One region of the Pontibacter locisalis genome, then DNA from elsewhere that is predicted to be linked to it. Evidence: riboswitches for the same ligand, from Rfam matches in the RefSeq annotation. Region 1 holds a riboswitch; the other holds the start of a gene.
What was found. Region 1 has a riboswitch for thiamine pyrophosphate ahead of ACFSRY_RS20265 (TonB-dependent receptor). Riboswitches for the same ligand answer to the same signal wherever they lie in the genome.

Region 1 (7,241 bases):
ACAGTACATCGTTCGCCTCCAGGTTTGTGAGCAGGCCTGCCAGATCGCTCGGCTTGTCCAGCACCGGACCTGAGGTCATTTTTATACCTGAATCCAGCTCTGAGGCGATAATGTGCGACAGAGTAGTTTTACCCAAACCCGGAGGGCCATGCAGCAGCACGTGGTCTAATGCCTCGCCACGGCGCTTGGCAGCCAGCACAAAAATCTTCAGGTTCTCCACCACCTTATCCTGACCGGTAAAGTCACGGAAACTGAGAGGGCGGAGGGCCTTGTCTATGTCACGATCGGCCGGCGTCATATTCTCCTTTTCGCCGGTGAGATAATCTTCTCTCATAAATTTAATTCTTCTTCACAAATGAGCTTTCGCTACTCCTAAAGGTAACAGTTTCGGCTATTCTTTTGCTCCATTTCAACAGACGAATTTACTCATTTTTGCTAATTATTTTATAGTTATTCACCATAAATCTAATATAATTAGCATTTGTTTGGTTCAGGATTTGCAGGATAACATATTTCAGGATCAACACCTTAAGTTAACACATTACTTATAGCTTATAATATACAAAAGCGGCTGCTTCACATGAAAACTCTACTTTAGATTCAAACCTTTTTTGAGAACCATCTTGCCTATCTTCTGGTCCTGCCAATCCTGATTCATATAAAGAAAGGCAGCCACTCCCGTAGCTGCCTTTCTTTGTACTCTATTCAAAATTAAACTCTTACTTAAACGCGGAAATACCCGTGATATCTGCACCTGTTATCAGCAGGTGAATATCATGGGTACCTTCATAGGTGATCACAGACTCAAGGTTCATCATATGGCGCATGATAGGATACTCGCCTGTAATACCCATACCACCATGAATCTGGCGTGCTTCTCTAGCGATGCGCAGGGCCATGTCTACATTATTGCGCTTGGCCATAGAAATCTGCTGCGTATTAGCTTTACCCTCGTTCATGAGTGTACCGAGGCGCCAGGCAAGCAGCTGCGCTTTTGTAATATCTGTCAGCATTTCGGCCAGCTTCTTCTGCGTCAGCTGGAAAGCACCAATTGGCTTGTCAAACTGAATGCGCTCCATGCTGTACTTCCTCGCTGACTCATAACAATCTATCGCAGCGCCTATGGCACCCCAGGAAATACCGTAGCGGGCGGAGTCGAGACAGCCCAGTGGACCACGCAAGCCTTCTACGTTCGGCAGCAGGTTCTCTTTTGGCACCTTTACATTATCAAAGACCAACTCTCCTGTAGTACTGGCCCGGAGGCTCCACTTGTTGTGAATTTCCGGCGTAGAAAAACCTTCCATCCCGCGCTCCACGATCAGGCCTTTAATGCGGCCCTCTTCGTTCTTAGCCCACACCACAGCCACCTGGCACTCCGGAGAATTGGAAATCCAAATCTTAGAGCCATTGAGCAGGTAATGGTCACCCATGTCTTTGATGTTCGTAACCATACCGCCCGGATTGGACCCAAAATCTGGCTCTGTAAGCCCGAAACAGCCTAACCACTCCCCGCTTGCCAACTTGGGCAGGTACTTCTTACGTTGCTCTTCAGAGCCATACTTATAGATCGGGTACATTACCAAAGAGCCCTGCACAGAGGCTGTAGAGCGCATACCGGAGTCACCACGCTCAATTTCCTGCATAATAATGCCGTAGCTGATGTAGTCAAGGCCACCCCCACCGTACTCTGTCGGTATAGTGGGACCAAAAGCGCCCACATCACCAAACTTCTTTACAATTTCAGAGGGAAAATGTGCCTCCTGTGCCCACTGCTCAATGTTAGGCGATATCTCACGCTTCACAAAATCGCGCATGGTCTGGCGAATAAGCAGGTGTTCTTCTGTTAATAAATCATCGATGTTATAGTAATCAGGCGCTCCTGATGATTCGTAAGCCATAGTTTTGTTTTAAGGTTTTTGAGAGGGTAATACGCAAAGTTAAAATTTTCGGTAAGATCACCACATGTATACGTTAAAAACAAAAAGCTCCGCCAGTTGGCAGAGCTCTTTGAGATAAATGTCAGTTAGTTGTTGTTTTAAAATTTAAGCCCGACAGACAACAGATAACTGCGCAATGCCTGCGGATAATAAAAGTTCTCTGTAACCTGCCCTCCACCTGCTATGTAGCTGAAGGTATACCCATTAGCTGCATATTTCTCACTGAACACGTTATTAACCAGTAAGCCTAACTCCAGCTCTTTCAAGATATTCTTAAAGCCAATGTTATAGCTCAGCCGCAGGTCTCCTACCTGGTAAGCTGGTATAATCCGGCTCTCATTTTCCGTGTTATCCAAGTATTGCTTGCTGACTGTTTTGTAAATAAACGCTGCTTTTAGCCCCTTCATCAACCCTACTTCCAGCTGACTTGTTGATACAAAATCCGGTGAGAACGCAATAGTTGTTTCATTGTACTTGTTAACAGCTTGCTCTCCTGTGTCATAATCATCAATAAACTCGTTGAAGTTCTCAATTTTGTTCTGGCTGTAGGCAATATTTGAGCTTAACGTAGCTACAGTACCAAGCCTTAGAGCACCGGCCAGTTCAATGCCCTGGCGATAGCTGTCATCAATATTGGTTCTGGTGTAGGCACCCACATCGTTTATCTGGCCAGTTACCACTAACTGATTCTTATAATCCATGTAGAAGTAATTTATTTCCAGGTCAGCAGTAAGAGATCTGCCTGCAAGCTCCGCCAGACCAATCAAACCTCTGTAACCAGCTTCAACATTGCGCAGCGTTTCATGCTTTGGACGGCTGTTTGGAGTCGACTCTGTAAAGTCTTTACGCACAGGCTCTCTGTTACCGATGGCATAAGAAGCATATAGTTGGTGCTCTGGCTGCAACTGATACGTTACTCCCGCTTTAGGATTGAAGAAGTTATAATCAACATCCTGCTCCATATTCTCCAGGTCATTGTCAAAACCTTCAAAAGCATAATTGATCTTTCGCACCTGTATATCTCCAAACACGCTTAATTTGTCTGTTAAGCCATAGGAGGCCTTTGCAAAAACGTTGAAGTCAGTCTTAACGGCATCATTGTCGTAGTACTTCTCGCGGATATCCGAAGTAGAGGCAAAACGTGCCCAGATAACTTCACCAAAATGACGGCCGTCGTACCTGTTCCAGGCACCACCGAGTGTTGCGTTAAAGCGGCTGCCTGGGCGATACTGCAACGCATAAGTAGCACCATAAAAATCGTTGTCTAACCAGCGGCGGCGGATAATATCGGATCTCTTGATCTCCACACCACCTATTACCACATTTGGCAAACCATACCTGGATAGTTTATCGTCAGCTTTAAATTGCTCATAATAACCTCTACCATAGGTGTAGTGCAAAGCTCCGGAAAAAGTAAGACCAGGCAGGAAGTCGTGTGACAAGTGTAACTGGTAATGATCCTGCTGATAATTGTCTGTTTCGTTGTCGTAGGTATAGTAGTTGTACCTGCGACCGGAAGTCAGGAGGTTCTCTTTATCAGCCCCCTCAATCCAGTTACGGTCAATGTAATCCTGCAGGTCTGCTGCATTGCCATACACGAGTGCCTCCGGAGTGCCATACCAGGCCTGGTATGTTTTTTCCTGTCCCGAGAAGGTAATGAATTTCACCGATGTTCTTTCACCGAAATAACCTCCCGAGAAATACAGCGATTTCAGATCTGAAGAGGCACGGTCAATATAGCCATCTGACGTGATGCGGGATAATCGACCATCAAAAGCAAACTTACCATTGATCAGACCAGTGCCAAACCGAACATTGTTCTTCCAGGTATCAAAAGATCCATAGCTGTGATCCGTTTCGGCATAGGCCTCACGACGTACCTGCTGCGTCTGGATATTTATACTTGCCCCGAAAGCACCTGCTCCATTGGTTGATGTTCCCACCCCGCGCTGTACCTGAATGTCCTGCACCGAAGAGGCAAAGTCCGGCATATTCACAAAGAAGGTGCCATGGCTCTCAGAATCATTGATAGGAATACCATTTACCGTAACGTTGATGCGGGTAATATCGGAGCCACGGATGCGGATTCCGGTATACCCCACACCTGCACCGGCATCAGAGTTTACCACCACCGATGGCACCTGCTCCAGTAGATAGGGCAAATCCTGACCGAAATTCCGATCTTCAATTTCCTCTTTGCTAACGTTCGTGAATGTAGTGCCTGTTCTCTCATCGGCACGAGTAGCCTGTACCACAACCTCACTTGCCTGCAGTGCCTGTGGGCGCAGGGCTACCTGCACATACTCATCCTGCTGTAAGTTTACATTTACTTTCTTCTGCTCGAATCCCAGGTAACTTACTTTTAAAGTATAGCTGCCTGCTGGCAGGCTCTGGAACTGGAAGGCACCGTTCTGTTCGGTAGAAACTCCTGTGCTGGTGCTCTCCAGAACTACATTGGCTCCCACCAACGCTTTACCTGTGACAACATCAGACACACGCCCGCTCAGTTTATACTGTGCAAGCAACTGCAATGGCAACACAAAAACTGCCAGTGCTAACAAAAAATTTTTCATTAAATGGTGATGATAAAAAGATGAAACATACAGATATGCCAGGGGTTAGCATCCTGTTGATTTTGTTTCCCGCGTTTTTCCCTTCGCCGGCATTACCCGGATCAGGTTCAATGGGTATGATCTCAGCCCGTTATTATAAGGCACCCCTAAACTGTGGCAAAGGTAAGAGGGTTTTCTGTTATATCAAAAGGGCAGCCGCAAGCAAATGGCCAACGTATACTACTTGCTGGTTAGTAGCATGTTATTTTTCATAAAATGCAATAACCCCTTACTTAAAATGTACGTTGAAAACAGTAGATGGACTTTCTAACCTGCACGCTCACATTTCTTTGATTTACAGTGCAGAAGTCCGCTGAAGAAATTAATTAGAATAAGATAGAACCGTGATGATGATCAGCATTTTGTATACCATGGCACTCCTGACGATATTAGCTTATTACGCTTTCGCTCCTCGTAAGAAGTTTAATCGTCCGCCATCTACAGATAGCGACGATGATGGAGGCGAACCGCTAGGAGATGATCTGCCAGATTTGGACCTACCACCCGGTATTTCTTTACCGATAAATGATTTTGAACCAAAGTATGACTTCAGGAATATTAAAGTACCTAAGTTTCCTGAACCTTCTTTGCAATGATTTTAACCTGCTTAAAAGGAGAAGGGCCCAGTACGAATCTCGTACTGGGCCCTTCTCCTTTTAAGCAGGTTAAATTTAATGAACAGCTATTGTAAACGTACGCTCAAATGCCTGTTCTGGCCTTAATTCATTTATCCCCTCTTTCTCCTTTAACTCTCCTGAATCTCCCACACTGCTGGCAATGCCGCACCAAGGCTCTATACAAACAAAAGGCGAAGGCCCTGGCTTAGCCCAGATACCCAAATATGGAAACCCCTCGAAAATCAACTCTACCCGCCGCGGGCTTACACGACTGGCTAGTACTAATCTATCAGAACTCAGGTTTTTGAAAACCAGTGCATCCTTATTAAAATAATCGTGATGGAGTGGCAATATGGGGCTTTTATCCAGCACTGGCTCTGTTTCTCCAGTCAGTAAACCATCCTCGTTAAGCAGATAGCGCCGGAGAGTCTCCTCTTCTTTAAATTCAATAAAATAATCAGTATACTGCTCGTTCAGGTAAAGTGGCACATTAAAACCCGGATGTCCTCCAACAGAAAACCATATGGCCTTATCATCTTCATTGCGTACCAGATAACTCACATCCAGCCTGTTTCCTTCCAGCTTGTATGCAATCATCAACCTGAACTTAAACGGATACTGCCGAAGGGTCTCTTCGTCATACTTTAGTTCGAATACCAGTTTATCGTGATGCTCATCTACTACCTCAAACTCCCTGGTACGGGCAAAGCCGTGCCGCTTCATGTGGTATGTTTCACCCTCAAAGGTATACTGCTGACGTGGCAACTCACCTACAATGGGAAACAGATTAGGCGCATGGTTTGGCCAGATAGCAGGATCCGCAACCCAGATGAACTCCAGGTTTTCATCCTTTTTGATAAAATGCTGTAGTTCTGCACCACGGCTTTCAATGCCTACTTTGTAGTTATCATTCTCTAGGAAGTGTAGCATATCCTGTATTTACTGATTAGAGATTTTTATTGAGAAGCTTATCCACTATGTTTTTGGCCTGTTTTAACCGTTCCTCCTGCTGCCCTGATACTTCTACGAAGGGAACACCTAATGCCTGGAGCTCCTTTTTGTACCACTCATAGAAGAAAGTTCGCAGGTGAGGGTGCTCCCGCTGTGGATCAGGCTCCCACGGCAAATCAACGCCCATCAACAGGCAAAGGTTGTAGTTTTGCTGCTCAAGTTTTTCCTGTATCCATGTGGGGCAGTGGCCAAAGGCATGTTCGCTCCAAATCTTCAGCACCAGCATGTCGGTGTCTGCAAACAGCACCTGGTTCGCCTCCTTCTCCAGCTTCTGCTCCAGCTCCAGTTGCCCTGCAGCAATTGCTTCAATATCCTGTAGCGTGTAAGGCTTCTCTAAATTACCGACATAGCTCCGGGCATACTCCGGCACCCAAACTGTATTGTAGTGTGAAGCCAGCTGCTCAGACAAAGTAGATTTACCTGTGGATTCTGGTCCTGTGATAGCGACTTTAAGCATTTAACAAAGGTCGCGAAAAAATGAGAGCAGTTTGGCATATGCTAAAAATAACGGGGTGCCAGAGAGCAAGCTCCCGGCACCCCGCCTTTTAAACAGCCTCCTTACTGCTTATTACTTTTTCTTCAGCAGCTTCACTGTTTTGGCTCCATCTCTGGTCACAACGCGCACTATGTACATACCTTCCGGCAACTTCTGTCTGTCTACTTCTATCTGCTGCAGTTCACCGGCTTTACCTACTCCCGACTTCAGTTGCTTGACTAAAGTGCCTTTCATGTCATACAGGTTGATGTCATATTTCTCAGAGTTAGCTATTTTAAACTCTACTGTAGCTCTTTCTGAGAAAGGAACCGGGTAGACAGCGATGTCTTTGCTCTGTATATATGAAAATTGTCTGACTATCATACCGCTATTGATTCTACAAAAGCTCTGAAAGGGCCAGGCTATAAGCCGCCTTTTTAAGATTAAGGAGGCTGTTCAAACAGACAAAAAGAAGTACAGTCTGCCTTTTTGAGAAAGCAGATTTTATCATATTGCTATATTTTAGCTATCGTTGAAATTTTAGCTCTTGAGGGGGTAAATCAGAGCTACAACAGTGCTAGTGGCGTCG
Region 2 (7,241 bases), on a different contig from region 1:
TGTTTTCGCGTGCTCTTGCAACATCTCTACAAAACGAACAACCTGCGGATGCTTCTCTTCAGTAGCCGCACTCTTTAGGGTTTGCAGGGACTTTACAATTTGCTGATGTTCCGCAAGCATTTGCTGGTGCTCCTGTTTAAGCTTTTCAGAAATTGCTATTGCTGGTTTCATATCAGCCGTAACACGTCCTTCCGCCAATTCCGGAAGCAGCCCGAGCAGCGGCAAGGCATACTCTTCTTCTTTCATAAAATGTGGGTGGAGAATCTTTGCTGCTTCTTTTGCAGCTGCGCCTGTTTTGCCGGGAAGCTCTGTGTACTTCTGCAAGGTATTATGCAGTTCCTCGTGCTCTGCCTTCAAAGCACTTGGTATCTGAAACTGCTGTCCCTGGACTGCCCTGTGTGCTGCTGTATTGTCTTTTACTTGAATGCTGTCCTTCTGTGCCTGTGCAGCAAACGACACCAGAAGCATTAATAAGAGAATGGTTTTCATAGCTTTAGAACATAAAGGTTAGAGGGCACTGAATAAGGTTTCCCCAGTATTTTACGGCTAGACCTCGGGCGGGATAATGGATGGGACAGATAGTTAAGTAAGATTGCTACTCTCTCTTTCAATAGAAAGAGAGAGTAGCAATCTGGAGCAAGAACCATGTGGTTTATTGAAAGGTATACAAATTTCAGTGCTCGTCAACAATGGCTCAAACATCACTCTCCTTCCGCTAGATGATCTTTCAAGATCATTAAATCCCTGTGGAAATGGTTCGATAATTCCATCCTTCGGTCTACTGAAAAGGCCTTCAGTTAACTCGGAAGGCCTTTTTTATTTCACTTCGGACACTATTCGAACGCCCATCCTGTTTCAGACGTATAGCCAAGTATAAGATTTATATAATTTTAAGCTCAAAATACGATGAACGAAGCAGAATATAGAACTAGAGGAAACTGGAACGAAATAAAAGGCAAAATCAAGCAGCAGTACGGCGACCTGACCGACGACGACATGACCTATAACGAAGGCAAACAGGACGAATGGCTCGGAAAACTGCAGCAAAAGACCGGAAAAGCAAAAGACGAGCTTAAAAAATGGATTGACTCGCTGTAAACTGACAGCTTCCTGACAAGTATAGACACCCCGCACAGGCTACGCCCCGCTGCGGGGTGTTTTTTATTGCCGCACAAATTCGCACTGAGTTATAACAAATATCACTTTTGAGCTAATCATCTTTAGTCTAGCTCGAGTAACATGCCCACAGTCTCCAAATCCTTGTGGAAATGGTTCGATAACTCCTTCCTACGGGCTACAAAAAAGCCCCTCCACATCAAATGGAGGGGCTTTTTTGGTTTGACATTTATCCCATTCGGTTAAATTAACTATTACTGAATTTACTAAAGCGCAACTCTTCTCATTCGGCGGCTTTAGCTTTCTACAAGTGACTATAGCTCAAACTCCTTCACCTTCGCGTCCGGCACAAAGAACCTCTTCGGGTCAAAGTCCTCTAAAAGCTTCCCTTCGGCTGCTTTGTTGACCCAGTCTTTGTTGGCAAGCGCGGCCTTGCCGAGTGTAACCACATCCACCTCCCCGCTCTGCAGCATCTCTTCACCTTGCTCGGGTGTGTTCAGGTTTCCGTTCACCACTACCGGCAGTCCCCCATACTTCTTAGCTAGGGCGGCCAGCGTGGGACCTCCTTCCTTGAAGGCCGGCTGGTCGGCATGGTACTCTGTCACGTGGATGAAGTCGAGACCTGCTTTGCCCAAGGCAGTGAATATAGTACGGGCATCCTCCTCGCCGCCAGACCACTTGTGCGTGTAGTCGTTAACCTTGCTCTGGGAAATTCTTATTCCTACCAGGAAGTCATTGCCTACTGCCTTGCGGCATTCCTGCGCTGTCTCCACGAGCAGTCTTACTCTGCCCTCCGTGTTGCCGCCGTACTCGTCTTGCCGCTGATTGGTATAGTCCGTGAGAAACTGATCAAGAATATAGCCGTTAGCCCCGTGGATCTCAATACCGTCAAAACCTGCGTCCTTTGCATTCTTTGCTGCCTGCGCAAATCCGTTAACCACATCAGCAATATCATCTTTGCTCATTTCCCTCGGAACAGAAAAAGCACCCTCACCACCATAGAACCCCAGCTTTTCTCCTTTAGGCTGCACAGCAGATGGGCCTATGGTTTCTTGCGCGTGTATATTGCCCTGGGACAAGGCCCCGGCATGCATCAACTGGCAGATGATCTTTGCTCCCGCGTCATGCACACGTTGAATGATTCTTTTCCATCCTGCTATCTGCTCTTCGTTGGCTACCCCCGGCTGGTTCAGATACCCCTGGCTATACTTTTCGTCAGGGTAAGTGCCCTCAGTTATTAAGAGTGCAAAGCCGCCCTTGGCATAACGGGTATAGTACTTCTCCATCGTCTCATTGGGCACCCCGTTACTTTCTGCCGACGTTCTCGTCATGGGGGCGAGGCCGATGCGGTTCCTGAGCTTTAGGTTCCCCAGTCTCCCCTCTGAAAACAACAAAGGATATTTTCGTTTCTCTGTTTCCTGGTTACTCATCTATAAGTTTCTTTTAATTAGATTATCGCCACACCTGCCTTAAAGCAAATTGTGCCATATTTATTAAGAAGTTATATGCAAACAGCTTTAAAAGGTTCTGGAAAACAAGGAATCAGGAAGGGTCAAAAGTCTGTCAGACAGTAAAACTTCAGACTCCTAGTCACGTTTCATGTTAAGAAAACAAAGCGTGTACCTATGGACCTTAAAAATAAGAAAGTGCTGATCACCGGCGGCAGTGCCGGAATAGGAAAATCTATCATTCAGGAGTTGGTGCAACGGGGGGTGCGGGACTTTGCCGTGGTAGGCAGAAGGAAAGAGGCGCTAGACGCGCTGAAGGCAGAAATTCCCAGCGCTAACTTTCTCACCATTCAGGGCAATGTGGCCAAAGTAGAAGATCTCGATAAAGCTATCTCTACAGTATCAGAGGCCTGGGGCGAGCTGGACATCCTCATCAACAACGCCGGGGTGGTAAGCGCCGGCCTGCTCTCCGACCTGAGCGACGAGGACATCATCAACCAAATCAACATCAATGTGACAGGCCTGATCCTGCTGACAAAGAAGGCCCTGCCGCTGCTGATGAAGAGCAAGGAAGGCGCCATTATGAACTTGTCCTCGGGCTACGGGTACATCGCCATGCCGTTCTACAGCGTGTACGCCGCCACGAAGGCGGCTGTGGGCCAGTTCTCTGACGCAATGCGAAGAGAGCTGCACCAGTACCCGATCCACGTGATGACCGTCTACCCTTCAGCCACGGACACTGACATGATGAAAACTGCAGTAGTGGGACAGATGGATACACCAGAGGAAGTGGCCAAGGCTTCTGTTGATGGCCTGCTAAATGGGGAGATCAATGTTATTCTGGGCGGAAAGGAGCGTGAGGAGCAGATAAAGATGAATTTCCTGGAGCCAGAGAAGATAGATGCCTTTGCCGCCGCTAACTACGAGGCCCTCAGGGAGAGAACAAAGCAACATCGCTCCATGTGAGTGGCTGCCTGCATTAAACGAAACACGCTCTTACTTTGTATATGAAGATCGCCACCTACAACGTCAACGGAATCAATGCCCGCTTGCCTGTGCTCCTCGATTGGCTGAAACGTTCGGCTCCGGATGTTGCGTGCCTGCAAGAGCTGAAAGCGCCTCAGGAGAAGTTTCCGGAAAAAGAGTCACCTGGCACCACTGGTTAGATAAGGCAATGTGATGAACAGTATAACAGAGATTTTGTTCAGCGGGACAGACAGATCCGCTATTCTTCCACTTGCAGATAACCATTCAAAATCGCCAAATCCCTGTGGATAAGATTCGATAATTCTATCCTTCGTTCTACAAAACTTAAAAGCCGCTTCATACCATATGAAGCGGCTTTTTTGGTTCAATAATTTATCCCCTTCGGTTGAATCATAGCTGTATTTTCTCACTCCTCGACTGCCAGACACCAAGATGACACAGAGCTAGCGGGTCTACTACTATTAGAAACCCTTGCTCTCACCATTGGAATAGAAGTGGTACATGTCCTGCCATCAACTGTGCACTTGGCAGGCGTCCTAGACAAAAATTTGGGTCTTAAAACAACTTTGTACAAACAGAGCGAACACTTTGGCTATAACAGGAGCTAATTAGCTGATCACCCTCTGCATCGTCTGTGGAGGCCTGGTAGCCTAAACCTTTACATGCTGAAAGCAAAATCTTATGAGCAGGCCTGTCAGGTTACCCGGTTCATGTGGTCGCAGGCATTTTGCATGCCTCCAAGCTTGGCGGAGCCCAGCACCATGATCAGCTTTGAGCCGGAGTGGCTTTACAGGCCAGGTGGCCACCTCAACATGCCCGATCGACGCCTCCATTTATGACTTCCCCAAATCATCACAACCAGCCTTTTTACTACAACACGTATCCAAATAGGAATTCCGGGGAGCGACTATTTAAAGCCACACCTCCCCTATTCCCATATAATCTTGGAAAGCAGGAACGCCTTATTGATGATTCTATTTTAACCTCAGAGAAGTAGCAGTTAATAAATTTATTTTATTCCTTGTTTTTGGAATTTATGATTTTGCTGTTAGCTTTGAGCCGACTTTAGGGGTGTCCTGTAAAATTTTATAGGGCTGAGATTTACCCTTTGAACCTGATGCAGTTCATACTGCCGTAGGGAAAAGCGAATACATACCAGGATTTTTTCAACTCTCTCCAGGTCCATTCCTAAGGTCTTTCGAACCAAATCTACAGGAATGGAAATAGCTGTAAATCAACAAGTACAAACAGTAGCCGACAACTGCACTATACAGCAGTTGCTGCAAACGCTATTGCCTCAGCACCAAAACGGATTTGCTGTTGCAGTCAATAACGCCATTGTCCCGAAGCTAAACTGGGACGACCATCTCTTACACCCCAACGATTCTGTCACCATCATCAGAGCAACGCAGGGCGGTTAAGTCCTGCATATCTTCATCTGTAATTATAGCTTTATGAAAAAAGAAAAAATACCACAGCAACAAACGATCACCCGCACACCTTTCCCGGCATCGCAAAAGGTGTATGTAAAAGGGCAGCTACACGATATTTCGGTGGCAATGCGCGAGATCAGCCTCACTGACACCAAGATATTTGGCTCTGAAGGACAGGTTGAGAAGAATGCATCCGTTACAGTTTATGATACCAGCGGTCCTTACACTGATCCGAACATCGAGATCGATTTAAAGCAAGGCCTGCCTGCCCTGCGTAAGGACTGGATTCTGAACAGAGGCGATGTAGAGGAGCTGAGTGGCGTAACGTCGCAGTATGGTAAACAACGTCTGGCCAACAGCAGCCTGAATTATCTTCGTTTCCAGCACCTGAGCAAGCCGCTCCGTGCTAAGGACGGTCAGAATGTAACGCAGCTGCATTACGCCAAAAAAGGTATCATTACGCCGGAGATGGAGTACATCGCCATCCGAGAGAACCAGCGCATTGACCTGATAAACGAGCACTTGAACGGGCCGAATCCTATACTTGCACACCAGCATGCCGGCCACAGTTTTGGTGCCAATACACCTAAAAGCCACATCACGCCTGAGTTTGTAAGACAGGAAGTAGCAGCTGGTCGTGCTGTGATACCAGCCAACATCAACCACCCGGAGAGCGAGCCGATGATCATCGGGCGCAATTTCCTGGTGAAGATCAACGCCAACATCGGTAACTCAGCTGTTACGTCGAGCATCGAGGAAGAAGTAGAGAAAGCCGTTTGGGCCTGCCGCTGGGGTGCCGATACCATCATGGACCTTTCGACGGGTAAGAACATCCACGAAACCCGCGAGTGGGTAATCCGCAACTCCCCGGTTCCGATCGGTACGGTGCCAATTTACCAGGCTTTGGAGAAAGTAGGTGGTAAAGCAGAGAACCTGACCTGGGAGATCTTCCGCGACACCCTTATTGAGCAGGCAGAGCAGGGCGTGGATTACTTTACAATACATGCCGGTGTGTTGCTGCGGTACGTACCGCTAACGGCCAAGCGTTTAACAGGCATCGTATCCAGAGGTGGTTCTATCATGGCGAAGTGGTGCCTGGCGCATCATAAAGAGAACTTTCTGTACACGCATTTCGAAGAGATCTGCCAGATCATGAAAGCCTATGACGTGTCCTTCTCATTGGGTGACGGCTTGCGCCCCGGCTGCCTGGCTGATGCCAATGATGAGGCTCAGTTTGCGGAGCTGGAGACACTGGGAGAGCTGACGAAGATCGCCTGGAAACACGATGTGCAGACGATCATTGAGGGTCCGGGCCACGTGCCGATGCACATGATCAAGGAGAACATGGACAAGCAGCTGAAGGAGTGCCACGAAGCTCCTTTCTATACCCTTGGGCCACTCACAACTGACATCGCACCGGGTTACGATCACATCACTTCTGCCATTGGTGCAGCTATGATCGGTTGGTTTGGTACGGCTATGCTTTGCTATGTAACGCCAAAAGAACACCTGGGCCTTCCGAACAAAAAAGATGTGAAAGATGGCGTGATCACGTACAAAATTGCGGCACATGCCGCCGACCTGGCCAAAGGACACCCAGGTGCGCAGTACCGCGACAACGCACTGAGTAAGGCACGCTTCGAGTTCCGCTGGGAAGATCAGTTCAACCTGTCACTGGACCCGGACACGGCACGTGAATTCCATGATGAAACACTGCCGGCTGAGGGTGCCAAAATAGCGCACTTCTGCTCTATGTGCGGACCGAACTTCTGCTCCATGAAAATTACGCAGGAAGTACGCGAGTATGCCGACCAGCAAGGTGTACAGGAAACGGAAGCCCTGAAAAAAGGCATGGAAGAGAAAGCTAAGGAGTTTGCCGAAAAAGGCAGTGAGCTATACCTGTAAATGAAACTGATAGTTATCTCCAGTCCTGCCCCGATAACCAGGGAGCCGCTGCGCATCAACGAGTTGTTTGAAGCAGGGCTGGAATACTTTCATGTACGAAAACCAGATTATCCGAAGGAACAGCTAAGGCAGCTACTACAGCAGATACACCCGGAGCATTATTCTAAAATAGCTTTACACCAGCACCACGAGCTGTCAGGTGAATTCGGGATAAACAGGCTGCACTTTACAGAGCAAAGCAGAAGTATAACACCAGCAGCGGAATTGCTGAAACTGAAGTCAGAAGGATATTACCTGAGTACATCTGTGCACTCCACAGAGGCACTGCAGCAGCTCCCCCCCTGCTTTGCCT

Region 2: another riboswitch for thiamine pyrophosphate. It lies ahead of thiS (sulfur carrier protein ThiS); the one in region 1 lies ahead of ACFSRY_RS20265 (TonB-dependent receptor).

Annotation. Positions count from the first base shown of each region.
Region 1 covers NZ_JBHULU010000039.1:67,783-75,023, forward strand. Annotated here, with positions in the region: gene ruvB (Holliday junction branch migration DNA helicase RuvB) at 1-334, opposite strand, end outside; gene ACFSRY_RS20260 (acyl-CoA dehydrogenase family protein) at 720-1,898, opposite strand; gene ACFSRY_RS20265 (TonB-dependent receptor) at 2,036-4,510, opposite strand; TPP riboswitch at 4,571-4,668, opposite strand; gene ACFSRY_RS20270 (hypothetical protein) at 4,897-5,145, shown strand; gene ACFSRY_RS20275 (aldose 1-epimerase family protein) at 5,221-6,096, opposite strand; gene ACFSRY_RS20280 (AAA family ATPase) at 6,113-6,634, opposite strand; gene ACFSRY_RS20285 (T9SS type A sorting domain-containing protein) at 6,746-7,036, opposite strand.
Region 2 covers NZ_JBHULU010000017.1:96,179-103,419, reverse strand. Annotated here, with positions in the region: gene ACFSRY_RS13200 (hemerythrin domain-containing protein) at 1-489, opposite strand, end outside; gene ACFSRY_RS13195 (CsbD family protein) at 907-1,098, shown strand; gene ACFSRY_RS13190 (oxidoreductase) at 1,431-2,546, opposite strand; gene ACFSRY_RS13185 (SDR family NAD(P)-dependent oxidoreductase) at 2,742-3,530, shown strand; gene ACFSRY_RS13180 (endonuclease/exonuclease/phosphatase family protein) at 3,572-3,730, shown strand; TPP riboswitch at 4,609-4,709, shown strand; gene thiS (sulfur carrier protein ThiS) at 4,769-4,972, shown strand; gene thiC (phosphomethylpyrimidine synthase ThiC) at 5,006-6,889, shown strand; gene ACFSRY_RS13165 (thiamine phosphate synthase) at 6,890-7,241, shown strand, end outside.